DNA from 2 places in the Pseudoalteromonas sp. 19-MNA-CIBAN-0066 genome. Region 2 is predicted to be linked to the other one. Evidence: predicted binding sites of a transcription regulator. Region 2 holds the regulator's gene; the other holds the start of a gene.

Region 1 (18,434 bases), on a different contig from region 2:
ACTACTATTTGCTGTTGGTTTGCTCATTGGTGGTATTGTTATTGCTGCGATGTCGTCTGACGGTGTAGTAGAAGCCGAAGTAAAAACCAAAACGCTTTATGTTGGTAACCTTCCTTATCGTGCAAACGAAGGTGTGGTACGTGCTTTATTTGAAGAGCAAGGCAAAGTGTTCAACGTTCGCTTATTAAAGGACAAAAATACAGGTAAGCGTCGTGGCTTTGGTTTTGTTGAAATGGCGCAAGCTGATGCCGACAATGCAATAGCGCAGTTAAACGATAGCGAGTTCCAACAACGTACCTTAAAGGTACGTGAAGCAAAACAAAAACAAGAAGATGATTCTAACGCTCTTCGTTCTGAGCCGGATCAATCAGTGTAACTAGCTTTACAGCTAACTTACTACTCACACTAGCCGTTGCATAATATTGCAGCGGCTTTTTTGTATCTGCAATATTGTTATTCGTTAAATTAAGCTGGCTAATTAAGTAATGAACTCGCTTAGCAATCGCTGCACCTGAATCAAGTAGCTGCACTTTCCTATTAAAGTACTGACTAATCGGCTCTGCCAAAATAGGAAAATGCGTACAGCCTAATACTAATACATCTATAGACTGATCTATGTTTAAACGATCGAGTTCTTGGTGCAGTTTAGTTGTATCTAAACTTTGTTCGAAAAACAGACGCTCGGCTAAAGTAACTAGTTCAACGCTACTATATAAGCTAACTGCTATATTGTTGGTATGTTCTTGTATGAGTGTGCGCGTATAGGGACTTGATATAGTTGCTGGAGTTGCCAGTAGGCCGATATGTTTAGATTGTGTAAGTTGCGCAGCAGGTTTTATCGCCGGTACCACCCCCACTATAGGAATAGTAGTAATTTGGCGCACTGCCCCAAGCGCAGAAGTAGAGGCGGTGTTACATGCAATAACAATTAAATCTACATTAAGCGCTTGCTGGTTAATAAAGTGAATGAGTGCGCATAAGCGGTTAATAATCGTTTGCTGTGACTGAGCGCCGTATGGCAATAGCGCATTATCCATAAAATAGCTGTATTGCGCATCTGGAATACTTTGCTGAATATGTTCAAGTACCGTAGTACCACCAATACCTGAATCAAAAACCATTATGTGCGCTGACAAACTACTGTCCTTACTCTAAGTTAAGAACGGCAGTTTGCCATGTGATTTTTATAAAAGAAAGTAGTTTAGTAGTACAACTATTGTTGATTGGCTAGCTCGTCCGTTGCTGCATTTAATTGATTAAGGTTTTCGAACATAGCTTTGGTGTAATCTACCAATTTATCTATTTCTGCTTGATCTTGATTTAACCACTGCACAATACCCGATAACTGGTTTTGTATGCCCAGCTCTGTGGCTTTATTAAACACAGCTTTTAAGTCGTCGTTAAACGGCGCTAATTTATCAGCTACTGCTTTTTCAGGAACTGGCTTGTACTCTTCGTAACCTTTAACTGTAGCGACTGTTTTGGTTTGTCGTAAATCCATTGAAAAAGCCACCAGCTGTTCGTTGCCTAAGCTTAGTGCTTGCGCCTCTTCAAATGCTTTATCTAAGTCACCACTGAAAAAGGTGCTACTTACACTTTGTAAGTCAGCCATTAGCTCATTAATCGCCTTTTGTTCATTCTCATTTAAATCGCCATTAACCGACATAGAAAATGACAACTCACGAGACTGCGACGACTCACTTACAAAAGATTCACTATTCCCATTTTGCTGATAACGACTGGCTGATTGTGACTCATAAGCATCAGCAAAACTAATACTCACTTCGTCTCCTTCGGCGGTAGTAAATTTATATTCTGCTTTGTTACTTAAACTTGCATACTGAGCTTGGCTAACAGAGACACTGGCGGGTTTAGGATTAAATAAATCGTCTTCAAATTTGTCCAGGCCATTAAATATGCCTTCTTTAGATTTATTAATACCCTGTGCGATATCGTCGTTAAACACGCCATTGCCTTTTAATTCATCAACCGCGTCATCAATCCCTATTTGCACACCTTTTCGAGCATCACCTAACATACCTTTGAGTTTTTCATCGTCGGCACCATTGGCTTTTGCTTTACGTACTGCACTGGTAACGAAGTCTAAAACGTTTTTAACGATTTCATCAAAATCAAAAAGCGGTTTATCTTTTTTCGGCTCGCTTATCGGTAAGCCAAGAGCTTGAGCCATTTTGTCACCGAGCACTTTGGCAGCAAGTTCTTTACCGCGCTGCTGATAGTTATCTTGAGGCGACTGTATTGTAGGTTGCTGTAAAGCCCCTTTATTACCGTATTTATTAATATTGTGGTTTGGAACAAAGCCAAAGTTACCGATTTTCATGATCCGACTCCTATCTATGCTTGCCTTACTTATCGGCACTGTAAGTTATTTCTGTAGCTAGATGCTCAAAAAAAAACCAATATATATTTCATCAAAACTAGACAAATACATCTCGCTCCCTACAATAGCGCCGATAAACAGCTCTCAAAGATAAGGTTATAGCGTTAATGGCAGTTATTAAAATAGACACCTCACAGTACGATGCGCAGTTAAGCGAAAAAGAACAGCGTATTGCTGCCCAATTTCAACGTTTTGGTGTGGATAAACTTGAGGTATTTAGCTCAGAGCCGATTAACTACCGCCAACGCGCTGAGTTTAGAGTATGGCACGATGGTGACGATCTGTTTCATATAATGTTTGATCAACAAACTAAAGACAAAATTCGCGTTGATAGCTTTGACCCTGCCGCTCCTTTGGTAGGTGAAGTGATGCAAGTAATGATTGATAATTTAAAGTCGTGTGAAATTTTGCGTCGTAAACTATTTCAGATTGATTACTTATCTACGCTAAGCGGTGAGATTTTAGTGAGTCTGTTATATCACAAGCCACTTGATGAGCATTGGCTGAGTGAAATTAACGCGCTTAAAGAAAAGTTAAGCAGTAAGTATAAAATTGACTTTATTGGCCGTGCCCGCAAACAAAAAGAAATGCTTGGTGATGACTACGTTACCGAACGCTTAAACGTGAATGGCCAAGAACTAATATATCAGCAGGTAGAAAACAGCTTTACCCAGCCAAATGCCAAAGTAAATATTAAAATGCTAGAGTGGGCGCAAGACTTATGTAAGCCACTTAAAAATGATTTACTTGAACTTTATTGTGGTAACGGTAACTTTTCTATTGCGTTAGCGGGCTCGTTTAATAAAGTACTAGCAACCGAAATATCAAAGTCGTCGGTACACTCAGCGCAGTATAATATAGCGCAAAACAAGGTAGACAATTTAGATATTATTCGTATGTCGAGCGAAGAGTTTACTCAAGCCATGAATGGCGAACGCAGTTTTTCTCGTTTAGAAGGTATAGATTTAAATAGCTACAATTGCCAAACCATTTTAGTTGATCCGCCACGTGCCGGTATGGATACCCTAACGTGTGACTTAGTAGCAAATTACGAAAGTATTATTTATATTTCGTGTAACCCAGAGACACTAGAGCGCGACCTTGATCACTTAACCCGCACCCATGAAGTTAAACGCTTTGCGATTTTTGATCAGTTCCCTTATACGCACCATATTGAGTCGGGTGTATTTTTACAAAAAAAGAATACTTAAAATAAGCAGTTAAAAATTACCCATAAAAAAAGCTCCTAAGGAGCTTTTTTTATGGGGTTAACTTTACTTGCTTGCCAAGTAGTTAATTAGATTTGTGATATCTGCGGGTTCGCTAATACCCGATTCGCGACCTAGAAGTAGTTTGTACTTACCATTTACAATAAAAGTTGGTACGCCACGCAATGCACCTTTTTCTTTAAAGTAGTCTTGGTCGCGCTTCATTTTTGAGCTTAATGTACGTACCGAAAAGCTTTTAAATAACTTATCGAACTTATCGCCATCAACGCCTTGGGCTACAAACACATCTTTTACGTCGGCTAATTCATTAAAATTTGCGCGCTTTGTATGAATGTGACTAAAGATAGCCGCAATAATTTTATCTTTTTGTGGTAACACTTCAGCCGTTGCTAACGCTTGGCTGATCATTTGTTGATGCTCGGTATCGCGTACGCCAACAAAATCAACATGGCTCTTTTTAAACTTTACGCCTTTATCGAGCATTGGTTTAATCTCGGCTACCAGTGGCTCCATGTTATTACACGCAGGACAGTAAAATGAGAAAAACTCTTTCACTTCTGGTTTTTTAGTTGCGCGCTCAGACACAACCTCATAATGTACACCTTCCTCAAAGGTTGCTGCAAAACTTGTTGCAGCGAAAGGTAGTAATACAGCAAGTAAACCTGCTTTAACTAATTTTATCATTATTATATGGCTCCAAAAATTTATAGTGCGAGTAAAAATGAAACTAACTCATCAAGCTCTTCTTGGCTCTTGATGGTATTTAGATTGATTTTATATTTGTCGTTTACAATAAAAGTAGGAACGCCTGTTAACGCACCTAATTTTGAGTATTTATTTTGTTTATCTTGCATTGCTTGTTCAGCTGCAATAATTGGCATACTGGCAATATCTTGATCAAACGTATCGCTACTAATGCCATTTATATCTAATAATTTTTTTAAATCTTTAATTTCAGTCAGTGGTGCGCGCTGAACATGAATACTTTTAAAAATCTTGTCTGTAATCGTATCAGCTTGCCCGTGCTTTTTAGCAACTAAATACGCTAGGCTCAAATTACTTTGTGTTTGTGGCGACACGCCGCCTAAAAAGTTAACGTGATTTTTTATAAACACCGCACCTGCAGGTAGGTTTTCTTCAATTGCGTGTGCAACCGGTTCAAATTTAAAACAATGCGGGCAATAAAACGAAAAGTATTCGGTAACTTGTGGTGTAGTACTTTTTTCGATATTGATAACTGTATATTGATTACCTACTTCAAAGTTTGCTGCAAGTGCTGCAAAAGGTAGACAAAGAAGTAGTAGGCTCAGTTTTAATTTTTTAAGCATTAGTCTCTCGTTGTACATATTTTTGAATAAAATGTTATGGCAATAATTTTAGCGGTGCTTCTTGCAATGCGGCAAGCTGCTCTTTAAGTGCTAAAATTTGTTGCTCCCAGTATTTGTCATCTGCAAACCATGAAAAGTTCCGCACAAAAGCCGGATCGCTCCATCGTTTTGCAACCCACCCCATATAATGGATGATACGCATAGCTCGAAGTGGTTCGATCAACTTAAGCTGCGAGTGATCAAAATCACAAAATTCTTCATAGGCGGTTACTAAGGTATCTAACTGTAACAGCTGCGTTTGTCGATCGCCACTTAGCATCATCCATAGATCCTGAATGGGTGGCCCCTGGCGACTATCATCTAAATCAACAAACATTAACGCATCGCCTGCCCATAATATATTGCCAGCATGGCAATCCCCATGCAAACGTATCGTTTTTACATTGGTATACTGTGTTTGAGCCTGCTTAATAACCAAGTCTAAAATGGTATAAAAAGCAGTTTCTAATCCCATAGGTACTAAGTTACTTTTTTGCAGATGAACTTTTGCTGTATGTAAGTACTCTTCGCAGGTTAGGGTGGGCCTTTGTGTAAATGGTTTTGTTTTAGCAACTTGATGCATTCTGCCAATTAAGCGCCCTAGTACATCAAGTTGATCTAAGTTATCGACTTCAAATAAACGCCCGCCAACACTTGGAAATAAAGTAAATAAATAGCCTTGGTGTTCAAATAAGCTTTGCCCGTTATATTCCATTGGCGCAACAACCGGTACTTCGGCCTCTGCTAGCTCAAAGGCAAAGTCATGCTCTTCTTGTATTTGCTCCTCGCTCCAACGCTCTGGACGATAAAATTTAACAACGTAGCGTTTTCCGCCTTCAGCTACAAATTGATACACCCTATTTTCGTAACTATTTAATGCCAATAAACCAGACTCAACATAAATACCAACGCTTTCTATGGCATCAAGAATTAGATCTGGGGTTAAATCAATAAAGCTAAATTTACTCATACACTTCTTATATAAAATAAAAGCGGGGAACACCCCGCTTTTTGTTAAACTTTACCGCGCTTTAAAAAAGTTACTCGACTGTGATATTTGATTGTCGGGCTCGCCTACCGGCGATAGCACAAAGTTAAATTCTGTCATTGGCGCTTTTAAGTCATACGGATCCATAACCAGTGATAAAGGCACATTGTGCGATTGCCCTGCGTTAACCCTAAACGTTTGTTTACCTATGTACTTAAAGTTATCGAGCCCTTGCACTTTAATTGTAAAGGTTTGCTCATACTGCGCTTTGTTGATCACTTTTAAGGTGTAGGTGTTTTCTACCAACCCTTCAAAATCAACCCTATATAACTGATTACGATCGCGAATAATATCAAATTCCATCGTTTTACGCAGCGCAATATTGGCAACCAAGGCACTGGTTAAAATAACCAGGATCACTATATAGCCAATAATTTTTGCCCGCAGTGGGTTGGTTTTATTCTCTGGCGTTTCTAAGTTTCGCTCAGTGGTATAAGAAATAAGTCCGCGTGGATAATTCATTTTATCCATCACCCCATCACATGCATCAATACAAGCGCCACAGTTAATACACTCTGCTTGTAAGCCATTACGAATATCTATGCCGGTTGGGCATACTTGCACGCATAAATTACAGTCAATACAGTCGCCTATTTCTAAATCTTGGTGTGCCACTTTGCGCGAGCGTGGGCCACGGCTTTCACCGCGTTTTTCATCATACGATACTGTATAGGTATCTTTATCAAACATGGCTGACTGAAAACGTGAGTATGGGCAAATATGTAAACACATAATTTCGCGCATCCACCCAGCATTACCGTATGTACAAGCAGCAAAAAAGATAATACTCATTAAGGCATAGCTACCGGCATTAAAGGTAACAAAGTCAGGGAGTAGCTCACGAATAGGGGTAAAGTAACCAACAAATGTAATTGCTGTATATAAAGAAAACAAAATCCAACTGGTGTGCTTAGCGGTTTTGCGCCAAAACTTATCAAAGTCCATTGCTCGTTGGTCGAGCTTTTTACGTTGATTTGCCGTACCTTCAAACTTTTCTTCAAACCAAATAAAGGTAAAGGTCCACACTGTTTGTGGGCAGGTATAACCACACCACACTCGTCCATAAAAAGTAGTAACCAAAAACAAAGCAAACGCGGCCAACATAAAAATAAAGGCGAGTATGGTAAAGTCTTGCGGCCACAGGGTTAAACCAAATATATTGTATTTTTGACCTATTAAATCAAATAAAACGGCCTGTTCACCATTAAAATTTATCCAAGGTAGCAACATAAATGCCAACAGACCTAAAAAGCCAATTCGCTGCCTAAGAAGTTGGTGCAAGCCATTAACAGCACGCACGTAAATACGATTACGTGGATTAAACCGATCCTGTTGCCCGCTAAGATCCGGCTTTTGAATCTTTACTTCAACTGGTATATTTTTTACTTTAATTTGTTTGTCCATCGAAGTTCCTCAACACCGCTTGGAAATAAAAATTCAGCTATATTCAAGGTTTACCTTATAGTGTAATAACGTACTTATTACGTATAATATTTATAACAAGACTTGAATACTTTCAGATATTTCAGAAATATCTAACTGCTGTTAGCTATTATAACAATATTGGCTAAAATTACTGGCATAGATCGCTAATAATTTATTCACTTTAGTTACTTGCTTTTAAAATGCATTTTATTACACTGCAGCATCATTTTATGTTATTTGGATCAAAGTTTACCCAACTATGAAAAAATTTATTATTTTGGTAATAGTAGTCCTCGCCTTTTTCACAGTCGATCACCCTTTGGTGAAAGAGCCTCGTGAGCGGTTATTTAACGATGGTATTGACTTTTTAAGTGATGCAAGCAAAGTGAATCGCAGCCCTACTGCCAGTATGACTAAAAACAAAATTAGTGCGCAGTTAACGCTTTCTGAATCTGAGCGTGAGTACACCGAAAAAACATTTACTACCGATGACTCAATAAGATTATTTCACTTACGCTACTGCCGTGAGCGCGACTTAAACCTATATTTTTATGATGAGCGCTTAAACACTGTATGTAAAATAGTATCCGGCTCACTAGAACACATGCGAGGTAAATAATGGACTTTTCTGGATTAAATAAAAAAGCCAGTGACTCATTTCACCAGCAACGTAATATGCTTAAAAAACTCACGCAGGGTAAAACGCTAAAGTGCGAAAAATGTAATGGGGTTTTAACACTCGACTTAGCCACCAGCGAGCCGGGTAAAGGGCTGATTAAGTGCAAGCAAGGCTGCACTGATATTATATTAGAACTAGGCGCTTAAACTTATTTCACGGCTATATTTTGAGCTCAACTCATTACTGCGCCTAAACTACTCTTCCCAGCCTTCATCTGTGTACAAGCCACTATTAAGCGCGACTATTTCCACTAGCTCTGCAAAGCCAAGCGCAAAGTCGCCCATTAGCTCATATTGCTGCTGGCAAAGTAACTGCTCATCAATACTGTTTTGTAACGCTATTTGGCTAATGGTTTGCCCATCAAGTGCAAAAAAGCTTAATGTGGCTTGAGCGCTTTCGAGGGCTTGTTTATATTCTGCCTCTAACGCGGTTGAACTTAATAACTTTTGAGTATATGACGTTGTTGCCGTTACAAAACCTGCGCTCCAATTACTGCAAAATTCGTAATTATATTGTGCTGGTAATTTATAGCCTACTTCAAATACTTGCTCACTAATTTGATGGTATAACGCCATAAATAAAAATAGCATTTCTTCATCTACATTATTAGCTGTATTAGGCAAAATTGCTGCCATCCACTCATGTACGTCTAGAGGCTCAGGAGAGCAAATTACGCCAAATAAATAACCTTGGCTTTGCGTTAGCGTCATCGCTTGAGACTGGGTGTCTAAAAATGTGCTGAGCTGCTTAGCGTGCTGCTCAGTAAATTGGGGTAATTGCATTAAAACTCTTTATATTAAACATTAAAAGTTGAGCGGGTAACGGCCTTGATTATCTGGACGACCTAAAAACTTAACCGCATCATGTACATCTTTTGGCAACGTGGCATCGGGCTTTACATAGCCTGATACTTTAAAGTCAAAATTAGCTTTTAGGGTTGCATCAGCTTCAAGCCCTAAGGTGTTATCTGGGTCGATAAGTATGGCTATGTCGCCCGATTTACAGCTTAGGTTACCACCAAGCGGGCCTATATTAAACCAACCGTTCAAACCTTGTACGTCAATATTAGGGCTCGCTATCTCGCCTTGCAGTGACTCACAATAAGGTGCGCCCGATGTATACTCTGCCAATTCCAAGATCACACGACCTTTAGCGGTTACAGGTAACGGAAGTTGTATGCGTTGCATCGCTCTTTCAACTGTTGAGCGCACTAATCCATTGGTTACTTTCACTTGCTTATTAAATAAACCAAAGCTCACATCTGCATAACCCGATATATCACTGCGCTCACGTGGGTCACCAAATTTTACATTGGCATTTAACTTACCGGTAAATAATGCCCACCCGGCAACATCCCAACGTACATTATTTAATTGCTCACCTTGGTAGCGTACTTGCATCATTTGCCCTTGCCAAATAGTGCCAACACTTTGCCCTACTTCAAGTTGCTTAGGAAAATAAGGTTTTGCTAGGTCAATGGCCACCGCTGCAGGTAACTTAATAATACAAAACACAATAAAACTAAGTAAAAATACAATGGATAAGGTTATTATTTTTTTCATTCATTACTTCTCTAATAGCAAACGGCTAACACGTACATAGCCCGACTTATCGTCACGGCTCAAATCTAAATTTTCGACCCGTAAACCATGTTGATTGACCAGTTCATCAAGCCACAGTATTAATTGATTAAACTCTACTGAGTCGAGCGTTAAACGTAGCGAGTTATTACTTGGCTGCATTTTACTAATATTTATTTTATAGCGTCCGCGGGTGGCGTTAACTATTTGGCTAATGTTTTGACTATTAACCACTTGTGTATTACCAGCGGCCTTGAGCTTTACAATACTTTCGTCAACCCACACTAGTAGCTCTTGCTGTTTTAATTGCGATTGCTCAGCACTTGCTATTGCATTATTTAAGGGTCTAAAAATGCCCATCACTAAAATAAACACAATAAAAATACCACTCGCAACGATTATTAACTGCTGCTCTTGCTCTTTTAGTGAGCGCCAATGTTTAATTAACTGCTGCTTCATACTGCACCTCGCAGTTTAATTTCGCCAACCACAAAGTCACCATCGTTACTTAACGAACCTTGATCAACCGTTAACCCTTGCTGTTCAAGTATGGCTTTAACTTTACCAAAGGTTTGAAAGTCTTTTGCGCGTGCTCTCATACGTAATTCATTACGTTTTTTGTCATAACGCAGTGTTTCAGGGGTAAAATTACTTACCTGCGAAAACACCCCCACTAATTCTGTGGTTAACTCTAAAAATCCAGCGTCGCTGGTATCTTGTATTTTTGCCAGTGCACCTTTAATTTGGTTTTTAATAAGGTGTGGGCGAACCTTAGTTCCCGGAAATGCCTTTTGGTAGCGCTCAATTACCTGTGCTTTAGCAAGTTCTAACTGGGTATTTAGCTGATGCAACTCTATAGCTTTAATCGTAATACTCGCTACTAAGGCAACGCTGGTAATAATGGCAGCACTTTTCCAGTACCCCCACCATAAGGTGCTTTTCTTTTTAAGCTGATACATACCTTGGCGAAGATTAAACTTAGTATGCTCTAGTTGCTTAGCAAATAAGGCCAGCGGTAGGTCGTAATCACTGGTTTGAGCCTGTAAGTTTACCGTTTCAGGAAACTGAGTCGCCGGACTAAAATGCTTTACATCTGGATTACCCATTGCTGTTAAGTAACCATTTAACCAGCTCGTCTCTACTGCACTTATACGCCATGGGCCTTGTTTAAATAACCACTGATTATTAAGTGCTATTGCCGTTACTGTGTCCTCATCTGCTGGGGGTAATAACAAAGCATCGGGTAATATTTTATATACCGATAAATTATGCTCTGCAAATAGCGCTAGCCACGCCTCAAACCATTCGCGGTCGGTCATAGCAACACGAACAGCATGCTGCTCGCCAATCATCACTGGCTCACCTACAGCAATAAATAGCTCATCTATATCGCACGCTATATCTTCTTCGAGCATATAAGGCAAAGCTTGCTCTAACTTACGATTCCATTTAGTCGGTAGCATTACCGTTTTTAATTGCACTTGGTCACAAGGCAATAATACAACGACTTCGCGCCCTAGCGATTTTTCGCTCAGTTCGTTTAAATAACTGGCATTAACTAGCTCACCACTGGCTATTATTTGTTGTTCTTGTGGTGAGTATATTAACCAATTAAGTAACTCTTGTTCGGTTTGACCCGTGCGGATCAACAGTATTTCTGTCACTGTACGCCTCCAAATTTTCGCGCCAGTATCGTTACGTCGCCGTCTTTGGCGTGCAGTAATGTGGTCATCGAAAAACGCAGATCAACAAAGTTTGCCTGCGTTTGTAATTTAAAATATTCGCTATTAATACTAAACAATTTTTCTACCGCTTTGACGTTTTGCCCGCCTTGCTGCTGAACTTGTTCAAAAAAGGCAGCTTTACTTTCAAAGCCTGCATCTGGGCGAGCAGCAATCACAGCTTCAGCACCCGATACACTTAGCTCATCTATAAGGGTACTTAAAATGAGTGCTTGCTCTGCTGCTAAGGTATTCACATTAATAGACAATAAAGTGCTACCAGGTATTACACAAACATAAGGCAGCACTTTTTCCATTACTAATGGGTTAAAACCTTTAACCAAACGCAGCTCTGAGGTTGATGCAAATAAGCTATTGGCGGTCATGTACGGAAATTGACGCGACAAGTATTCCCCTTCTTCTGCTCCTGAACGGTATGTAATACTGTTTTCGTCTAGCCAATCAAACACACTGTCAGCCATGGTTTCCTCTGACTCTTGTGCCGGTAAATCTTCAATATTTTCAAGTAATGCGAACAAGGCCTTGTGCGCTGGATTGGTTTTGCTAGCACTATTTAAATCTGGTTCTACGGCTATAGCATTTAAGTTTAAACATGCTTGTAAATCCGTTATTTTTCCGCTTAGTGTGCCGTTATCAACTGGGTAAGGTATATCGCCTTGCTGCGCCCATATTTGATCTAACGTGGTTTTGTCAGGATCGTCTCTTTTGCTTTTAATCAGCGCTTTTATGGCAAGCTCTTCTGCACCATAGGCATACCACTTAGCTTGTTGATGACCCTGTAAGTTAGTACTTTTTTGCACTTGCACCATTAAGTTAGCACTCATTTCTACGGCTAAAATGGCCGCTAATGCAACAATAAACAGCACAATAACAAGTGCGGCTCCACGAGAAGAACGCAGCCCCATTACTGCCCACCTTCTTGCGGGTTACCTTCATCGGCCAGTGCATCATCAGTTGATGGGCTCGATGGTAGAATTTCTTTACCTTGTCCTGGCACTAAAAATACTCGCCTAATTGGCTCCGCCTCAATTTGTTGCAGCGTAACAGCAACCGCTTTAGGAAGTGCTTTAATTTGCCACTTAGCTTGCCATTCGTTTTTATCGTCTAAAAATTCAAACTTTAGCTCTTCAATGTTTTTTAAAACAACCTGTACACGCGGCTCCATATTATCAAGCTGATCAACATATACACGATACACTCGCTCCAAGTTGTCGTTTATTACGCGATAACCCACAGCTTGTAATTCTGAGCGTGGTAATAAATTAATTGGATTTATCCAGCCGTCGCGCACAAAGCCAATGCCATCATATTGGCTATCTAAAACATAGCGTCCGGCTAGCAAATACTGCTCTTGCACATCGCCTGCTTCATTGCGTACAGCACGTTTGGTCATTTGACTAAAATCTTGATCCATTAACCTAAAGGTGGTTTGCAAACCATTTAGCTCGGCTATTTTATCATCCGAAGCTTCTTTTGCGCGGGTAGTGGTATCTAATATTTGGTGCGTGGCCATAATAACAAAGCCTAAAATACCCAAGGCTACCATCACTTCAAGTAAGGTAAATCCGCGTTGCTTCACTTATTTTTTGCCTTTATTTAAATAAGTTGCCAGCTCATATACCGAGTGCTCGTATTTTTCATCACTAAATATATTAATGGTTAATTTTACAAAGTCTTTATCTGCGGTTTTGCCTATATCTTGGCGCCAAAACCATTCAACACCCGCCATAACTTCACTACCGCGCACGCCGTTTTCCCCTTCCCATTGTTCGCCTTTGGTACGCTGCTCTACCATAATATTTTCGGCAACCCATGAGGCGTAAGTTTGCTCTTCTATGCTAGATAGATGATGAATGTGTTCACTGGTTGCTTGCATTGCTGCAATACCTGCCATAGCACAAATACTCAATGCCACTAGCACTTCAAGTAAAGTAAAACCTTTATTATACTGGCGCATTATTCGGGCTCTCGGCGTAAATTCACTGGCGCAGTAAACTCGCCTTCAATAAAGTAAACCGGCTCGCTTTGCTCTTTTAATTCGAGTGTTAATTGAAATGCACTTACTTCGCCCGAAGATAGTATTAGCACTTGCGGGATTTTAAACTTTTTAAGCTCCAATAAGCTGTCTTCGTCTCCGCTCATTAGCTCACGCCAATTTGCTTGCTCGAGTAAGTTATCTTGCGCCCAAGCTAAGTCGTCTAGGTTAAGCGCTAGTTTAAAGCGTGGATCAAATTCAACCGGCTCAAATAATGCTTCTCTGACAAAGCTTACCCACTTTTCACCATCAAAAACTAAAAACTCAAATACGTTGTTGTCTATATGAAAACCCAATTCAACTTGGTTTAAAATAGCAAATTCTGATGCCATATTAATGGTGGTATGCAGCCTAAGCGCTTGAGTATCTAACTCATCCTCAGCGCCGCCTTCTAAGCTATATACCACCATTTTTGTGGCAAAAGCGATGATCACTAATACCACTAAAATTTCGATTAAACTAAAGCCGCGGCTTTTTGCACGCAATCTCTCAGAGCTTACTTGCATAGTAAGCCCTGGGTATTAGTATATAAATACACTGCGCGATTGATGGCCATTACTGTTTTTCTTCGTCCCAGTTACCAATGTCGTCATCGGTGCCGGCTTGGCCATCTGGACCTAAAGAAAAAATATCAAATTTACCAATTTCTCCTGGACTAATTAACTGATAAGTATTGCCCCACGGATCCTCTGGTAATTTACTAATAAAGCCACCATCTGGAAAACGTTTTGGTATTGGCTCTATGCTGGTTTTATTAACCAATGCTTCTAGGCCTTGCTCGGTACTTGGGTAGCTTTTATTTTTAAGCTTATAAAGGCTCATTGCATCTTCAAGCTGCTGAATATCTAAGTGTGCTTTATCGATAGCGGCCTCTTCTTGTTGACCCATAATATTAGGTGCCACAATTGACATGATCATGCCAATTATAACCAGTACGACCATCACTTCTAGCAAAGAAAAACCTGATTGTTTATTCACGTAATTACCTCATTATTCTAAAAACACTAAACAATGGTTTATTAAACCATTAATTTACTTTTAAGTTAAAGCCCTACAGCTTTATTCATTGCCATAATTGGCTGTAAAATTGCCATTACTATAAATAATACAATAACCGCCATTAAAGCGATCATTGCGGGTTCTAATAGTTTTAGCGATACATTAACCATACTTTCAAATTCGCGATCTTGGTTATTAGCAGCGCGTTCTAACATTTGCTCCAGCTCGCCAGATTTTTCACCGCTGGCTATCATATGTAGCATCATTGGCGGAAACAATTTAGTTTGCTGTAAGGCCGCTCTTAAACTTGCCCCTTCGCTTACTCTATCCGCTGCATCGGCAACTGCTTTTTTAATTTTTTCGTTGATCAGCACTCCACCCGCAATACGCATACCTTCAAGTAGCGGTACCGAGCTTGATGATAAAATACTTAAAGTTCGGGCAAAACGAGCGGTATTAATACCTCTAGCTACTTTACCAATACCGGGCATATGCAATATTTTATCATCCCACCAAAAACGAATTTTAGGCTGTTTTAAAGCATGCTTAATCCCTATCGCTAGGGCCGTTATTACAATTAAACTAATAAACCAATAATTTTGTACAAAATGACTTCCCGCCATTACCCACTCAGTGGTCCAAGGGAGTACTTGCTTGGTTTTCTCAAACGTTTTAAGTATTTTAGGTACTACAGTACCTAATAAAACCGACACAATTGCAATAGCAAACACCACTAAAATAATGGGGTACACCATAGCTTGCGTTATTTGACTGCGCATATATTGGCGCTGTTCGGTGTAATCGGCAAGCCGGTTTAGTACTTGGTCTAAATGCCCTGACTTTTCGCCTGCGGCAACCATAGCGCGGTATAAATCGTCAAACACATGCGGAAACTCACTCATACCGTCGGCAAGGGTATACCCTTCCACTACTTTTGAGCGAACCGACATCAGCATGCGTTTTAAACGTGGTTTTTCACATTGCTCAGCCACAGCCATTACCGCACCCTCAACTGGCAGAGCCGATTGAATGAGTGTTGCTAACTGGCGAGTTATAAGCGCCAAATCTGAGGTTGATATAGTAGGTTTAAACAAACCGCCAAGTAATGACGTTTTTTGGCCTTTAACCTGTTTATCACTTTGCGCCGCGGGTACAACTTCGAGCGGCGTTAATTTTTGATCGCGTAATATTTGGCGAATTTGTTTTGCTGTATCCGCTTCTAAAATGCCTTTTTTTTCTTTGCCTCGGCCATCTAAGGCACGGTATTCAAACGCTGCCATTATTAGCCTTCCTCACGGGTAACACGCAATACTTCTTCAAGTGTTGTTTTACCTGCAAGTACACGGCTACAGCCATCTTGACGAATACTTGGACTGAGCTTGCGAATGTATTTTTCAACGCTTTGCTCGCCCTTACCATTGTGGATCATTTCACGAATGGTTTCGTCCACCACTAATAACTCATGAATACCAGTACGGCCTTTATAACCATTAAAGTTACATGCTTCACACCCTACTGCACGGTGTATAGTTGGTTTACTTTCAAACGGTACGCCTAATAACTGGCACTCGCGCTCATCGGCTACATGTTCTTTTTTACAACTTTTACACAGTGTACGTACTAGTCGCTGCGATAACACACCGAGTAACGACGATGAAAGTAAAAATGGCTCCACTCCCATATCTTCCATACGAGTAATAGCGCCAGAAGCAGTATTTGTATGCAACGTAGACATTACCAAGTGACCGGTTAATGATGCTTGCACACCTATTTGAGCGGTTTCTAGGTCACGTATTTCACCTACCATCACTACATCGGGATCTTGACGTAAAATAGCCCGTAAGCCACGCGCAAAGGTCATACCTACTTTAGTATTTACTTGCGTTTGGCCAATGCCCGGTATTTCGTATTCAATGGGGTCTTCAACCGTTAAAATATTACGATCGCGAGAGTTTATTTGACCCATACCTGCGTACAAGGTGGTACTTTTACCAGAGCCTGTAGGCCCGGTTACTAAAATAATGCCATGAGGTTTACTAATTAAATTTGCAAACAATTCACGGTTTTGTGCGGTCATACCTAAATCTTCAAGATTTAAGTGCGCGTTATTTTTATCCAGTAAACGCAGCACAACACGCTCACCAAAACTCGATGGCATGGTTGATACCCGTACATCAACTGCACGCCCTGCAATACGCAAACTAATACGGCCATCTTGTGGTATACGTTTTTCGGCAATATCGAGCTTAGCCATTACCTTAATTCGCGATACCAGCAAGGATGCTAATTTACGATTAGGTTTAAGTACCTCTTTTAATACACCATCAACCCTAAAGCGAATAACCAGTTCTTGCTCAAAGGTTTCAATATGAATATCAGACGCACCCTCTTTAATTGCTTCACTGAGCATTGCATTTATAAGTTTAATAATTGGCGCATCATCATCGCCTGCCAATAAATCTTCGGTTTGTGGCAATTCGTCTACTAATGAAAACAAGTCAACTTCGTTGCCAATGTCTTCCATCATTTGTTGCGTTTCAGAACTATCTCGCTGATACGAAGCCTCTAGCAGTAGCTCAAACTTGTCATCATCAAGCTGCTCAAGCGTAAAACCATGTCCTGCAATACGGCGTACTTCTAACAGTACGTCAATATCAAGTTCGCCACGGTAATACACTATGCGCTGCTCTTTATTTTTACTCAGCAACACTCCGGCTCGCCGTGCGTATGAAAAAGGCAAACGTTTAACGGGCAGCTCAACTAAGTCGTCACTGGTTAATAGCTCGTCCGGATGATGCGCATTAGGATGAACCACATCTTGATTTATCTCTTTAATCGCCTTAGTCATCTTTACGCTCTTGTGCATTTTGTTTGCGTAAATGCTCTTCATACGTAGGTGGCAGTATTAGCTCATCATTCCACTCGGGTAAAATAGGCGTGTCGGTTCTTGGCATTAACTCTATACCATCTTCGCGCTGCTTAAATTGCTCGCCACGAATAAAGTTATATTTATTAAAGCTCAACTTATTCATGCTAATTCCGTCGCGAATAATAGTTGGGCGAATAAATACAATCAGGTTACGCTTACGTCGTGTGGTATTAGTTGATTTAAATAAGTGACCTAAAATAGGAATGTCGCCTAGTAGTGGCACCTTAGATACACTCTCTTGTACGTCTTCATCTATTAATCCGCCAAGTACCACCATACCGCCATCATCAGCCATTACTGTGGTTTTAATTGAACGCTTATTAACTGAAATATCAACAGCAGTAGCACCACTTACACTCGACACTTCTTGCTCAATAGTTAACTGTACAGCAGAGCCATCGTTAATTTGCGGGGTTACTTTAAGCTTTATACCCACTTCTTGGCGTTCAACTGTTTGAAATGGGTTGGTGTTATTACTCCCGGTTTGCGAGCCAGTAATTATAGGCACTTCTTGACCCACTAAAATAGACGCTTCTTCATTATCCATAGTAGTAATAGAGGGGGTCGCCAAAATGTTTGAGTTACTATCGGTCGAAACGGCTTGAACAATTGCGCCCCAGTCATTTTTTATCACCCCCATGGCTAAGCCGTTAATGCCACCGAGTAATGATGCTAATGGGCCGTAATCACCCTTAGTAGTTTCATCAACCTGAGTAATTGTGCCGCTTTCGGTACCAATTATATTTTTAGATACGGTAGTATCGCGTGCTTGCTCAGCCGCTACAGCTAACGCACCAACCGGTACAGTTGTGCCATTATTAAACTGCAGCATACCGCCTTGCTCAGAAATCCACTGCAAACCAAAGTTAATACCGTCGCCTTCCATTACCTCAATTATAATTGCTTCAACCAATACTTGCGCACGGCGAATATCTAAACGCTCAATAACTGACTCAAGCGAGCGCATAGTATCGGGTTGTGCTGTAATAATTAATGAGTT
Region 2 (13,976 bases):
CACTTAAGTGTAGAAAGCGCCCCAGGTAATATTATTCATGCCTTAGAAATATTGGCTTGGATGTTTTTAGGCTTGTCTTGTACCTTAATTATTATTGCTGCGATTGATGCGCCATTTCAAAGTTATAATCACAATAAACAACTTAAAATGACCCTTCAAGAAGTAAAAGACGAGTATAAAAACTCAGAGGGTGACCCGCAAATAAAAGCGCGCATAAGGCAAACCCAGCGGCAAATGTCGCAAAAACGTATGATGCAAGATGTGCCCGATGCCGATGTTATTGTAACTAACCCTACCCATTACTCTGTGGCTTTAAAGTACGACACCGAACGCGCCGGAGCACCTATAGTAGTTGCCAAAGGAATTGATGAAATGGCAATGCAAATTCGTAAAATAGCGATTGGTAATGAAGTGCCTATTTTAGAATCGCCGTCGCTTACTCGAGCGCTTTATCATACTGCAGAAGTGGGGGAGCAAATTCCGGATCAGTTATTTACCGCAGTTGCGCAAGTATTAGCTTATGTGTTTCAGCTTAAGCGCTTTAATAAAGGGCGCGGAAAACGCCCCACCAAACTTAATAAAAAACTGCCTATTCCTGACGATTATCAGTATTAATTTAAATAACCTATAACTTGGAATAGTTATTGCAATTTCAAAGTAGTGTCAATTTTTTGAAATTGTAGGGTTATGGGATTTAAAGCGGTATTACAACAACTTAACAAAGATAAAAAAGAGTATGCCAAAGGCGTAGGTACACCATTAATGGTACTAGCTGCGCTGGGTATGGTCATTTTACCTCTTCCTCCGTTCCTGCTTGATATATTATTTTCTTTTAATATTGCCCTTGCTTTGGTGGTGTTACTGGTAACTGTATACACCATGAAACCACTTGAGTTTGGTATGTTTCCGGCTGTGTTACTAATCGCCACTATTATGCGTTTGGCACTTAACGTTGCCAGCACCCGAGTAGTATTACTTGAGGGCCACAATGGTGGTGATGCTGCCGGTAAAGTAATTGAAGCCTTTGGCTCTGTGGTTATTGGTGGTAACTATGCAGTAGGTTTAGTGGTGTTTTTAATCTTGATCATCATAAACTTTGTGGTAATTACTAAAGGTGCTGGGCGTATTTCTGAAGTGTCGGCGCGTTTTACCCTAGACGCTATGCCGGGTAAACAAATGGCAATTGATGCTGACATGAATGCGGGTTTTATTAGCGCTGAGCAAGCCCGAGAGCGCCGCGAAGAAGTAACCCGCGAAGCCGACTTTTATGGTTCTATGGATGGTGCCAGTAAATTTGTAAAAGGCGATGCTATTGCCGGTATTGTTATATTAATTATTAATATTGTTGGTGGCTTATTTGTTGGCATGATCCAACACGATTTAAGCTTTGGCAATGCCATGGAAATTTATACCTTGCTCACCATAGGTGATGGCTTGGTTGCGCAACTCCCTTCATTATTACTCTCTATTGGTACTGCTATTGTTGTAACGCGTCAAAATGAGTCGCACAACATGGGCGATCAATTTAAGAAACAACTCGGTAACGAAAAGTCGTTATTTATTGCTTCAGGCATTTTAATTATTATGGGCTTAGTACCTGGTATGCCGCACGTAGCGTTTTTAAGCTTGGGCGCACTATTAGGTTATTTAGCTTACTACACTCAACAAAATAAATTAAAAGCGGCAGCAGCACTTGCTGAGGAAACCGCTAATGGCAGCGCAGTAGGTACAGGCATTGCCAATAAGCAAGAACAAAAAGAGTTAGGCTGGGACGATGTGCAGCAAGTTGATGTAATTGGTTTAGAGGTAGGTTACCGACTTATTCCATTGGTTGATCAATCCCAAGGTGGTGAATTGCTAAACCGTATTAAAGGCGTGCGTAAAAAGCTCTCTCAAGAATTAGGCTTTTTAGTGCCCCCGGTACATATACGCGACAACTTAGAGCTAGACCCAAATGCATACCGAATTACCTTAATGGGCGTATCAAGTGGCGAAGGCGAACTAAAACACGGCGACGAATTGGCAATTAATCCGGGGCAAGTATTTGGTCCTATAAAAGGGATTGAAACTAAAGATCCGGCTTTTGGTTTGGATGCGGTGTGGATCAAGCCTGATCAAAAAGATGAAGCGCAATCGCTTGGTTATACCGTGGTTGATTCGGCGACTGTGGTTGCCACTCATATTAGCCAATTACTCACCAATAATGCGGCGTTATTATTAGGCCACGAAGAAGTACAAAATCTATTAGATATGCTAGCAAAAAGTCACCCAAGGTTAGTAGAAGGCTTGGTGCCTGATGTATTGCCATTAACTACCATAGTTAAAGTTTTACAAAATTTATTAAACGAAGGTGTAGCTATTCGCGATATGCGCTCAATAGTACAAACCCTTGTAGAGTATGGCCCGCGTAGCCAAGATCCAGATGTTTTAACCGCTGCGGTACGTATTTCACTGCGTCGATTAATAGTTCAAGATGCAGTGGGCATGTCTTCAGAAATCCCTGTCATAACCTTGGCGCCTGAGTTGGAACAGATGTTGCATCAGTCATTACAAAATGCAGGCGACGAAGGTGCCGGAATAGAGCCAGGACTTGCAGAGCGACTTCAAGTGTCATTAAACGAAGCGCATCAAAATCAAGAAATGGCCGGTGAACCTTCAATACTGTTAACGTCAGGAATGTTACGCACTGTGTTATCTCGTTTTGTTAAGTACACCATTCCAGGATTGCGAGTGATGTCTTATCAAGAGATACCAGACGAAAGGCAGATCAAGATTGTTAGCTCAGTAGGCCAACAATAAGATTTTAAAGGGGTTGAACCATGAAGATTAAACGTTTTTTTGCTAAAGATATGCGCACAGCACTTAAAGAAGTTAAAGATGAGCTAGGTGTTGATGCGGTTATTATGTCTAATAAAAAACTCGCAAACGGCGTAGAAATTGTCGCAGCGGTTGATTATGACAAAGCAGCCCCTAAAGCCGCCGCGCCACAACAAAGTGCGCCGCTGCAGCAGCGTACGGCACATTCTGCCCACTCGCAAAGCATGCATAACTTTGTAAAACCAGAGCCACAGCGTGCTAGACCTGAGCCACAAGCAAAGGTAGCCGACAGCTTACAAGCACTATTAGAGCGCCAGTCGCCGCGTCCACGTTCAGCAGAATTGGCTTCAATGTTTTCGCAATCAGGTATAGATACCTCAGAACATTATCAAGAGCCGGTCGCTAAACAACGCCCTACAAATATGTTTGCGCGTGAAGAAGCCGCGCAAGCACGCCCACAAACGCAAGCTGACAGCTTAGGTTTTGATGACCTAGACCGTGATTTTGATGAATTAGACACGCCAGTTGCGCAAACACACACGACTAAAAATACCGAAAGTGAAGCAATGAGCACAATGCGTGAAGAAATGAACGCAATTCGCCAGTTATTAGAGCACCAAGTGTCGGGTTTAATGCAGCAAGATATGGCGCGCCGTGACCCAACGCGCGCATGCATGATTGACCGCTTAGTAGGCATGGGAATCGATAAAGAAGTTGCTGAGCAAATGGCTTGTTTTGTACCTGAAGATGTTCCGCGTCAGCAGGGCTGGAAAGCGCTGTTAACTATGGTTGAAGATCAGATGCAAACCACGAATAACGAAATTTTGCGCCAAGGTGGTGTTTACGCATTAGTTGGCCCAACCGGTGTGGGTAAAACCACTACAGTGGCTAAGCTCGCGGCATTAGGTGCACAAAAATATGGTGCTGATAAAGTAGCGCTAATTACTACCGATACTTACAGAATTGGTGCTTACGAGCAGCTTGCAACATATGGCCGTATTATAGGCTGTGGGGTTAAACAAGTTAAAGATGCGAACGAACTGGCCGAAGTGTTATATCATTTACGTAACAAGCGCTTAGTACTTATAGACACTGCAGGTATGAGCCAACGTGATTTACGTTTAACTGAGCAGTTAAATACCTTAATGCGTAATCAGCGTGTGGATATTCGTAATTACTTAGTATTAAGTGCCACTGCGCAAATAAATGTGTTACAAGAAACCGTAAGACACTTTAAAAAAGTACAGTTAAGCGGTTGTATTTTCACTAAACTCGACGAATCATTAAGTTTAGGCGAGATAATTAGTATTGCGATTCAAAATCGCCTGCCAATAGGGTATCTTACTAATGGTCAACGAGTACCTGAAGATATTCGAGTTGCAAATGCAGAAAAACTAGTGAAAAAAGCTGAGCAATTATATTTAAAGAGAACAAAAGTACAACATTCACGACACCAATCAGTGGCGTCGAGCACAGTAGAGATGTATGATTAACACAGTATTAGATCAAGCAAGCGGCCTGCGTAAAATGAGCAAAAATAATAATAACGGCGTTAAGGTTATCGCCGTCACTGGCGGTAAAGGTGGCGTTGGAAAAACAAATGTATCGTTAAATACTGCGATCGCTTTAGGTCAGCAAGGCAATAGAGTGTTAGTGCTTGATGCCGATTTGGGTTTAGCCAATTGTGATGTAATGCTTGGACTACGTGTTGAGCGTAATTTATCGCATGTGTTATCTGGCGAATGTGAGCTTGATGAAATACTAGTAGAAGGCCCCGCTGGGATCAAAATAGTACCAGCGACGTCGGGTTCACAAAGTATGGTTGAGTTGTCGCCTGCAGAACATGCTGGGCTTATTCGTGCTTTTAGCGAACTCAATACTGATTTTGATATATTAGTTGTTGATACCGCTGCCGGTATATCGGATATGGTGCTGAGTTTTTCTCGCGCTGCACAAGATGTTTTGGTTGTGGTATGTGACGAGCCAACTTCAATAACCGATGCCTATGCACTGATCAAAGTATTAAGCCGCGAACATGGCGTGTATAAATTTAAAATTGTTGCCAACATGGTGCGTTCATTACGCGAAGGGCAAGAGTTATTTGCAAAGCTATCAAAGGTTACAGACCGATTTTTAGATATATCAATGGAGCTGGTTGCAACCGTTCCTTATGATGAAAATATGCGCAAAGCAACACGTCGTCAAAAAGTAATTGTTGAACTGTTTCCTAGTTCTCCAGCTGCACTTGCCTTTAAAACATTAGCAACAAGAATAACAAAGTGGCCAATACCGAACCAGCCTTCGGGGCATTTAGAATTTTTCATTGAGAAACTCGTTAACGGCTAACTATGACTACATTGGTGAATAGAGCTATGGGATATGAATCAACACAAAATTTAAATATGATTGTTGAAAAGCATGCTTCATTAGTAAAAAAAGTAGCATGTCATTTAATTGCTCGTTTACCCCCTAGTGTACAACTCGATGATTTAATTCAATCAGGAATGATAGGATTAATAGAGGCGTCAAAAAACTTTGATGCCACTAAAGGCGCTAGTTTTGAAACCTTTGCGGGTATTCGTATTCGGGGCGCTATGCTTGATGAAATGCGCCGTGGAGACTGGGCTCCTCGCTCAGTACATCGTAAAAGCCGCCAGGTTATAGAAGCTATTTCAGCATTAGAAAGCAGCCTGAATCGTGAACCTACAGACAGTGAAGTTGCCCAAAAGCTTGAAATTACACTAGAGCAATATCATCATATTTTAACCGATGTTAATTCCAGTAAAATCTTGGGAATAGAAGATTTAGGTATTGATGAGGATGTTATAACACCTGTTGGGCACGATTTAGCACTAGACAAACCCTTTAATAATGTTAAAAATGAAAGGTTTAATGAATCTTTATTAAGTGCAATTAAATCCCTACCAGAGCGAGATGCAATGGTGCTTTCGTTGTACTATAACGATGAAATGAATTTAAAAGAAATTGGACAGATACTCGATGTAAGTGAGTCGCGTGTAAGTCAGATACATGGTCAGGCGATGATTAAGCTAAAAGCAAAAATCAATGACTGGATAAATTAGAAGTAAGTAAATACAGGTTTAGGCCTCACTGGAGGATGTTTTGGATAAAAACATAAAAATTCTTGTTGTTGATGACTTTTCAACGATGAGACGTATTATTAAAAACCTATTGCGTGATTTAGGGTTTACCAATGTTTTAGAAGCAGATGATGGCTCAACTGCTTTACCTATGTTGCAAAATCAATCATTTGACTTTGTAGTAACAGATTGGAATATGCCGGGCATGCAAGGTATTGACTTGTTAAGAGCAATACGCGCAGATGACAAATTAAAGCATCTTCCGGTTTTAATGGTTACTGCAGAAGCTAAGAAAGAGCAAATTATTGCAGCAGCCCAAGCAGGTGTTAATGGTTATATTGTTAAGCCATTTACTGCGGGTACATTAAAAACTAAATTAGAAAAAGTGTTCGAACGCTTAGGTTAATAAGGGGAGAGGCTTATGTCAGCACCTGCTGCGCCTCAGATTACTTTAGAGCAAGCACGTCAGCTGGTCACTTTTTTAGAAAACGGTGAGCAACATAAAGCTGATCAGTTAATTTTAGAAACTGCCTCTCAAGAACAATCATATTTGTTTGCAGAAGTAGGTAAATTAACGCGCCAGTTGCACGAGTCTTTAAAGGGTTTTGAGCTTGACACCCGCATAACAGATTTAACCACTGATGCCATTCCGGACGCTAAAAAGCGACTTAACTATGTCATAGAAATGACAGAAAACGCCGCCAACAAAACCATGGATGCGGTTGAAGCGAGCCTGCCTTTAGCCCAGCAATTAGCTGATGATATTTCGCATATCAAGCCAACCTGGGATCGGTTAATGAGCCGCGATCTTGAACTTGGTGAATTTAAAACATTGTGTCATAGCATTGATAAATTTATGAACAGCTCGCATCTTAAAACCGATGAGTTGCAAGTATTAATGACTAATGTGTTAATGGCTCAAGATTATCAGGATTTAACCGGACAAGTAATTCGCCGTGTTATTGAGCTGGTACGCGAAGTTGAAGAAAGTTTAATTCATCTGTTAACTGCGTTTGCAGCACAAGATGAAAACGATAACCAAGAGCAACAAAAAACAGAAAACTCGATTGCCGCACAAGCATTAGCAGGCCCAGAAGGCCCTATTATTGATAAAGAATCGCGTGATGATGTTGTATCTGATCAAGACGAAGTTGATGATCTTTTATCAAGTTTGGGCTTCTAATAGGAGAGTAACTGCATGAGCTTTGAAGTCGATGAAGATATATTACAAGATTTTTTAGTTGAAGCTGGAGAAATCCTTGAGCTTTTATCTGAACAATTAGTTGAACTGGAAAATAACCCAGAAGATACTGAATTATTGAACGCTATTTTTAGAGGCTTTCACACTGTTAAAGGTGGCGCGGGCTTTTTAGCGATGTCAGAGCTGGTAGATGCCTGCCATGGCGCAGAAAACGTGTTTGACTTACTGCGCCAAAAAGTGCGAACAGTTAACTCTGAGCTAATGGATGTTATACTTCAAGCACTTGATACTATTAACGAAATGTTTGCTACGATAAAAAATCGTGAGCAACCAGAGCCTGCCGATCCCCAGTTACTCGAAATATTACATAAATTAGGTTTACCCCCCACAGAAGAAGAGCTTGGTGGTGACACTATTGCGCCAGTAATAACGCAAGATGCTAATTTAGATGATGACCCTTTTGCATTTGATGAGTTGTTTGATGCACCCAGTGCAGCAACAAACGCTACAGCAAACGATGCGCATATTGATGAAATTAGCGAAGATGAATTCGAAAACTTACTTGATGAACTTCATGGCAAAAGTAAAGGCCCTGCAATAAAAGAGTCATTAAGTAATAGCAGCGACTTAAGTGGCGATATTACCGACGATGAATTTGATAGCTTATTAGATGAGCTTCACGGGGTGGGAAGTTTTGGTGCGGTAAATAAAACCCCAAAACCTCAAGCAGCTCAAAGTCCGGCTGCTAGCACTAACGATGATGAAATAAGTGACGATGAGTTTGAAGCTTTACTAGATGAGCTACATGGCAAGGGAGCGGCGCCAAAATCTAAAGAAAGCGCGGCAACACCTGCACCTGTAAATAAAGTTACGGCTCCTAAAGCAGCTGTAGTTAAAGCCTCACCAGTAGCAGTTGATAAAGTTAAGCAGCCACAAGCGGCTGTTGTAGCAGCAAGTGCTAATACCAATACCGCTGCGCCAGTTGCTAAAAAAGCGCCGCCTGCACAAGCTGAAACAACAGTAAGGGTTGATACTAAACGCCTTGATCAAATTATGAATATGGTGGGCGAGCTTGTATTAGTACGTAATCGTTTAGTGAGTTTAGCCACCAGTTCAGAAAGTGAATCTATGAGTAAAGCAATATCTAACTTAGATGTTGTTACAGCTGATTTGCAAGGCGCGGTAATGAAAACGCGAATGCAGCCAATCAAAAAAGTATTTGGCCGTTTTCCGCGTGTTGTTCGCGACTTAGCACGTACCTTAAATAAAGATATTAATTTATTGCTGGTTGGCGAAGAAACCGATTTAGATAAAAACCTAGTTGAGGCACTGGCCGATCCATTAGTGCATTTAGTACGTAACTCGGTTGATCATGGTATAGAAATGCCAGATGATCGTGAAGCTGCGGGTAAACCGAGAACAGGTACCGTTACGCTTTCTGCTTCGCAGCAGGGGGATCATATTTTGCTTACCATTAAAGATGATGGCGCAGGTATGGATGCTGAAAAACTAAAACAAATAGCAATTAAAAAAGGTGTGCTTGATCAAGAGCAAGCAAGCCGTTTGTCTAACACCGAAGCTTACAATCTGATATTTGCGCCAGGGTTTTCTACCAAAGAAGCAATATCTGATATTTCTGGTCGTGGTGTTGGCATGGATGTGGTTAAAACTAAAATCACCCAGTTAAATGGCTCGGTTAGCATAGAGTCAGAACTAGGTGTGGGCACTATACTTGAAATTAAAGTACCGTTAACTTTGGCTATTTTACCTACCTTAATGGTGGTAGTGAGTGAGCAAACATTTGCACTACCATTAGCAGGGGTAAGTGAAATATTTAACTTAGACCTTACTAAAACGAATGTGGTTGATGGTCAGTTAACTATTATTGTTCGTAAAAAGGCAGTGCCTTTATTTTATTTAGAGCATTGGCTAGTGAAAGGTGCCGATCGTACAAGCCGTAAAGCGCAAGGGCATGTGGTTATTGTGCAAATAGGTACACAACAAGTTGGCTTTGTGGTTGATTCGTTAATTGGTCAAGAAGAAGTGGTTATTAAGCCGTTAGACGCTTTATTACAAGGTACGCCTGGAATGGCAGGTGCCACTATTACTTCGGATGGTGGTATTGCACTTATATTAGATGTACCGAGTATGTTAAAACACTACGCAGGTAAATAATAAAGTAGACGTATACTTTATACGTCTACACAATAAAAATAAGAGAGCAAAATGGCCGTTAAAGTTTTAGTTGTTGATGATTCGAGCTTTTTTCGCCGTCGAGTGAGTGAGATTCTTGAATTAGATAGCGAGATTGAAGTAATTGGCTTTGCCGTAAATGGCCGAGATGCTGTAGAAAAAGCAGCTAGTTTACGTCCTGATATGATCACTATGGATGTAGAAATGCCGGTGTTGGATGGTATAAGTGCTGTAAAAGAAATTATGGCCAGTAACCCGACGCCAATTTTAATGTTTTCTTCGTTAACTCGCTCCGGTGCAACTGCAACTTTAGATGCACTTGATGCTGGTGCTATGGATTTTTTACCGAAAAAATTTGAAGACATTGCTCGCAATAACGAAGATGCCATTAAGCTGCTGCAAAGCAAAGTAAAAGAAATTGGCCGCCAACGTATTAGACGTGTTGCTAGCCCTAGCCCCTCCAGTATAAACAAACCTTTATTTACACCTACTTCAGCGCCAAGCGCATTAGCAGCAAGGTTTGCACAAACAAATAAAACAGCAACAACAGTAGTACAACCAGAGCGAAGCTTTAATAATTCGGCAGTAACTAGTCGCAGTGCAATAGTAACAAAGCGCACGAGTGGCAAGCACTATCAACTAGTTGCAATTGGCACATCAACCGGTGGACCTGTTGCGCTGCAAACTATATTAACTCAGCTTCCTGCTAACTTTCCGCACCCTATATTATTAATTCAGCATATGCCTGCTGCGTTTACTCCGGCTTTTGCGGCACGCTTAAATAGTTTGTGTAAAATTCAGGTAAAAGAAGCGCAGCAAGGAGATCGACTGCAAGCAGGTGTGGCTTACTTAGCACCGGGTGGCCAGCAAATGATGATTGATGGTCGTGGGGCAAGTAGAACACTACGAGTTTTTGAAGATAACAGCGAGCGCATTAGTTACAAACCAAGCGTTGATGTAACCTTCGCCAGTGCCGCTAAAGCGTATCAAGGTGATGTATTAGCTATAGTATTAACTGGTATGGGCGCAGATGGGCGTGAAGGCGCTCGTATGCTTAAACAATCAGGGGCAACCATTTGGGCACAAGATGAAAAAAGCTGTGTTGTTTATGGTATGCCACAAGCAATTGCTAATGCTGGTTTAGCGAGCGAAAGTCTGCCATTAGATGAAGTAGCAATACGTTTAAAGACAGAGGTGGGCTGTGGATAAGCTTTCCGTACTAGGTTTACTTATTGGCTTGGGCGCCATTGCTATAGGTTACTCGTTAGAGGGCGGTGTGGTATCGGCATTATTTAACGGACCTGCGTTGATCATTGTACTGGGCGGCACATTGGGTGCTGTAATGTTACAAACATCAGCCAGTACTTTTAAAAAGATGCTAGAAATTACGCACTGGGTTTTTGTATCGCCTAAATACAATATTGAAGATGCCATAGAGCAAGTAAAAGGATGGTCACATAAAGCACGTCAAGAAGGTTATTTAGCCCTTGAAAACGAAGCGCTTACCCACCCAGATGCCTATGCTGCAAAAGGGCTTGGATTATTAGTTGATGGTTGCTCAGATCAAAAACTGCGCGATACGTTAGAAATAGATTTACTGTTAGAGCGCGAACGTCTGCTAGAGGCAAGTCGTGTTTATGAAGCTATGGGCGGTTATAGTCCGACCATAGGTATTTTAGGGGCCGTGCTTGGTCTTATTCAGGCAATGTCGTTTATTACAGATCCGCAAAAGCTTGGAGCCGGTGTTGCCACTGCCTTTATAGCAACTATTTATGGCGTGGGTTTAGCTAATTTATTATTTTTACCTATGGCTAATAAGTTAAAGCAACGGGTTGAGCAAAAAATGCTTTATCACGAAATGCTTGCCGAGGGCGTAATTGCAATAAGCCAAGGCGAAAGCCCAGTAAGCATTGAATTAAAGCTTGAAGCCTATCGGGTTGACCGCCCAAATGTCGTGGTTGAGTAGCCCCTATTATGTTACGTCGTCGCTTACGCAACACCACTACTAAAAGTCAACACACAGAACGTTGGCTGGTGTCTTATGCTGATTATATGACGATTATGTTTGCCTTTTTTGTGGTTTTGTACGCAATAGCAATTAACAAAGAAGAGAAATTTCAAGTGCTGTCCGATTCGATTGGTTATGTATTTGATAAGTCAGCCCGTCAACATTCGCAGCAAGGAACTGGGGTAAATGGCGACGCAATATTGACAGACAGAGTAACCCCAGAGCAAGAAGTGCTCTACGGCGAAAGTATTTTAAAAGAAGAACACGGGCCAAAGCTGCTGGACGGACAAAGCGATACCAGTAATATTGAGCAAAAACACCTTGGCAAACCACTCGATAGTTTGTTGGCTAAGCTGCAATCGTCATTAATAGATGAAATACGCGATGGTGAAGCAAGTTTAGAACTCAGCCAAGATTGGCTGATCATTGAGCTTAGTTCTGGCATGCTATTTTCAAGTGGCAGTAGTGTAGCGCAAGTTCGAGCTAAGCAAGTTGTTAAAATAATTAAAGATATAATTGCTCCGGTAGATAACTATATTAGAGTACGCGGCTATACTGACAACCAAACCATAGGTAATGAAATGTACAGCTCGAATTGGGAGTTGTCGGTGGCGCGTGCAACAGCCGTTTTAGTTGAGCTTGAAAGGCTAGGTATAAATTCAGCGCGAATGGCGATTGAGGGATATGGTCAATATTCTCCTTTTGCCACTAACGATACTAAGCAAGGGCGTGCTGAAAATCGCAAAGTAGTTATTGCCCTATCTAAATATGGGTTGCCACCAACAGCAGAAGTAGTAAGCGTTGAGCCGCAACAAGTAGTCGTTAAACCTGAGCCTGAAGCAGAATTACCCTCTGACGATAATACAATAAAAATAATTCGTTTACCCCATGGCGGTATTCGTATATCGACTCGAAATGAACTGTAATTAGGATGCAATGTGAAGATTTGGACTGTAGCAAATCAAAAAGGTGGAGTAGGGAAAACCACAACCGCGGTTAGCCTTGCAGGTATTTTAGCATCTCAAGGTAAGCGCGTATTATTGATTGATACCGATCCTCATGCCTCATTAACCTATTACTTTGGCATTGATTCTGAGGATTTAGAGGTTAGCGTATACGATATTTTTGTACGCGGAACTAGCATGCAAAGCGAAGAAATACTCCAAGCATTATGTCCATCTAGTATTGAAAACTTAGATATATTACCCGCCACTATGGCTATCGCTACTCTAGATAGAAGTATGGGCAATAAAACCGGCATGGGATTAATATTAAAAAAAGCGCTTGCAAAAATAAGCGAATATTACGACTATGCAATCCTCGATTGCCCCCCAGTACTTGGCGTATTAATGGTTAATGCGCTAGCTGCGAGTGAACGCATTTTAGTGCCGGTACAAACCGAGTTTTTAGCGCTAAAGGGGCTCGACAGAATGATGCGTACTATGCAGTTAATGCAAACATCTCAAGCTAAAAGCTATGAATATACTATAATTGCCACCATGTACGATAAGCGCACTAAAGCCTCGTTAGAGGCATATAAAACACTGCAAAATACTTATACTGATAAAGTGTGGCCGGGCGTTGTTCCGGTAGATACCAAATTTAGAGACGCCAGTTTAGCGCAACAAGTTCCAAGTGAATTTTGCCCACGGTCTCGCGGGGTATATGCCTACAAGGCATTGCTCGACTATTTAATAGAACAAGGTTAATCAATGAGTAAGCAATTATTTGCTAATGAAAAAGTAATGACTCAATATCTAGGCGCGTTATTGTGCGAAGACGAGCCTGTAGATAATCTTGAACCCGTTGCAAAATTACTTGAGCAAGTAACGGATAAAAAAACTGAACACCCAGATTTAGAAGCGCAGAGCACACAAAGTACGCCAGTATTTGAGCAAGTTGTGCCAGAAATTATTAAAAAGCCGATAGCGCAAGAAATCAAAGCCCTAGTCACCTCTGCTGAGCAAACACTGTCGGCCGAGCAAATATTAGCCGCACAAAGCCAAGCTGATTATTTTGACGGGCAGTTTCAAGCCTTATTTTTTGAAGTGGCAGGATTAACGCTAGCTGTGCCGCTTAAAGCGTTAGGCGGTATACATGAATTAAGTGAAGTAAATCATTTATTTGGTAAACCAAAGTGGTTTAAAGGCGTTATGCTCAATAGAGATGAAAAACTTAATGTGGTTGATACCGCACGTTGGGTTATGCCAGAAAAGTATGACGAAAAGTTAGAGGCGTCACTTAACTACAAGTATTTAATTACACTAGGCGACAGTCAGTGGGGATTATTGGCAGAAAAGCTAATAAATAACATTACATTGAGTAAAGAAGATGTAAAATGGCGTACAAACCAAAGTAAGCGCCCATGGCTTGCCGGTGTTATTAAAGAAAAAATGTGCGCTTTAATAGATGTAAATAATTTAAATGCATTATTAGAGAAAGGCCTAGACAGCCGTCAGTAGTAATGACCATTACGGGGAAACAGCATGAACCAAGATAAGTTACTGTCAGCAAATAAAAATGCAGATAATAATGATGAAATACTACAGTGGGTAACGTTTAAGTTAGAAGACGAAACTTACGGTGTTAACGTAATGCAAGTGCAAGAAATATTACGCTACACTGAAATAGCCCCTGTACCTGGTGCACCTTCGTA

The links. The regulator FliA, encoded in region 2, starts transcription of late flagellar genes. The targets are predictions, from matches to a motif close to CTAAAGNTNNNNNNNNNNNNGCCGATA.
Region 1: a site for FliA is predicted at 2,372-2,398, ahead of AAEZ18_RS07460 (DUF5610 domain-containing protein). Genes of this name have one in related genera too.

What each region holds. Positions count from the first base shown of each region.
Region 1 covers NZ_JBEONZ010000008.1:107,234-125,667, reverse strand. The annotation lists gene AAEZ18_RS07470 (RNA recognition motif domain-containing protein) at 1-376, shown strand, start outside; gene murI (glutamate racemase) at 339-1,136, opposite strand; gene AAEZ18_RS07460 (DUF5610 domain-containing protein) at 1,214-2,341, opposite strand; gene trmA (tRNA (uridine(54)-C5)-methyltransferase TrmA) at 2,509-3,612, shown strand; gene AAEZ18_RS07450 (thiol:disulfide interchange protein DsbA/DsbL) at 3,676-4,314, opposite strand; gene AAEZ18_RS07445 (thiol:disulfide interchange protein DsbA/DsbL) at 4,335-4,958, opposite strand; gene AAEZ18_RS07440 (serine/threonine protein kinase) at 4,993-5,967, opposite strand; gene ccoG (cytochrome c oxidase accessory protein CcoG) at 6,019-7,449, opposite strand; gene AAEZ18_RS07430 (hypothetical protein) at 7,730-8,089, shown strand; gene AAEZ18_RS07425 (hypothetical protein) at 8,089-8,295, shown strand; gene AAEZ18_RS07420 (UPF0149 family protein) at 8,344-8,931, opposite strand; gene AAEZ18_RS07415 (type II secretion system protein N) at 8,953-9,711, opposite strand; gene AAEZ18_RS07410 (type II secretion system protein M) at 9,715-10,188, opposite strand; gene gspL (type II secretion system protein GspL) at 10,185-11,393, opposite strand; gene gspK (type II secretion system minor pseudopilin GspK) at 11,390-12,376, opposite strand; gene gspJ (type II secretion system minor pseudopilin GspJ) at 12,376-13,050, opposite strand; gene gspI (type II secretion system minor pseudopilin GspI) at 13,051-13,428, opposite strand; gene gspH (type II secretion system minor pseudopilin GspH) at 13,428-14,012, opposite strand; gene gspG (type II secretion system major pseudopilin GspG) at 14,062-14,484, opposite strand; gene gspF (type II secretion system inner membrane protein GspF) at 14,550-15,785, opposite strand; gene gspE (type II secretion system ATPase GspE) at 15,788-17,353, opposite strand; gene gspD (type II secretion system secretin GspD) at 17,346-18,434, opposite strand, start outside.
Region 2 covers NZ_JBEONZ010000001.1:252,403-266,378, forward strand. The annotation lists gene flhB (flagellar biosynthesis protein FlhB) at 1-615, shown strand, start outside; gene flhA (flagellar biosynthesis protein FlhA) at 688-2,799, shown strand; gene flhF (flagellar biosynthesis GTPase FlhF) at 2,820-4,310, shown strand; gene AAEZ18_RS01190 (MinD/ParA family ATP-binding protein) at 4,303-5,163, shown strand; gene AAEZ18_RS01195 (RNA polymerase sigma factor FliA) at 5,190-5,900, shown strand; gene cheY (chemotaxis response regulator CheY) at 5,941-6,324, shown strand; gene AAEZ18_RS01205 (protein phosphatase CheZ) at 6,340-7,101, shown strand; gene AAEZ18_RS01210 (chemotaxis protein CheA) at 7,117-9,294, shown strand; gene AAEZ18_RS01215 (protein-glutamate methylesterase/protein-glutamine glutaminase) at 9,346-10,521, shown strand; gene AAEZ18_RS01220 (flagellar motor protein) at 10,514-11,278, shown strand; gene AAEZ18_RS01225 (flagellar motor protein MotB) at 11,287-12,246, shown strand; gene AAEZ18_RS01230 (ParA family protein) at 12,259-13,029, shown strand; gene AAEZ18_RS01235 (chemotaxis protein CheW) at 13,033-13,782, shown strand; gene AAEZ18_RS01240 (chemotaxis protein CheW) at 13,807-13,976, shown strand, end outside.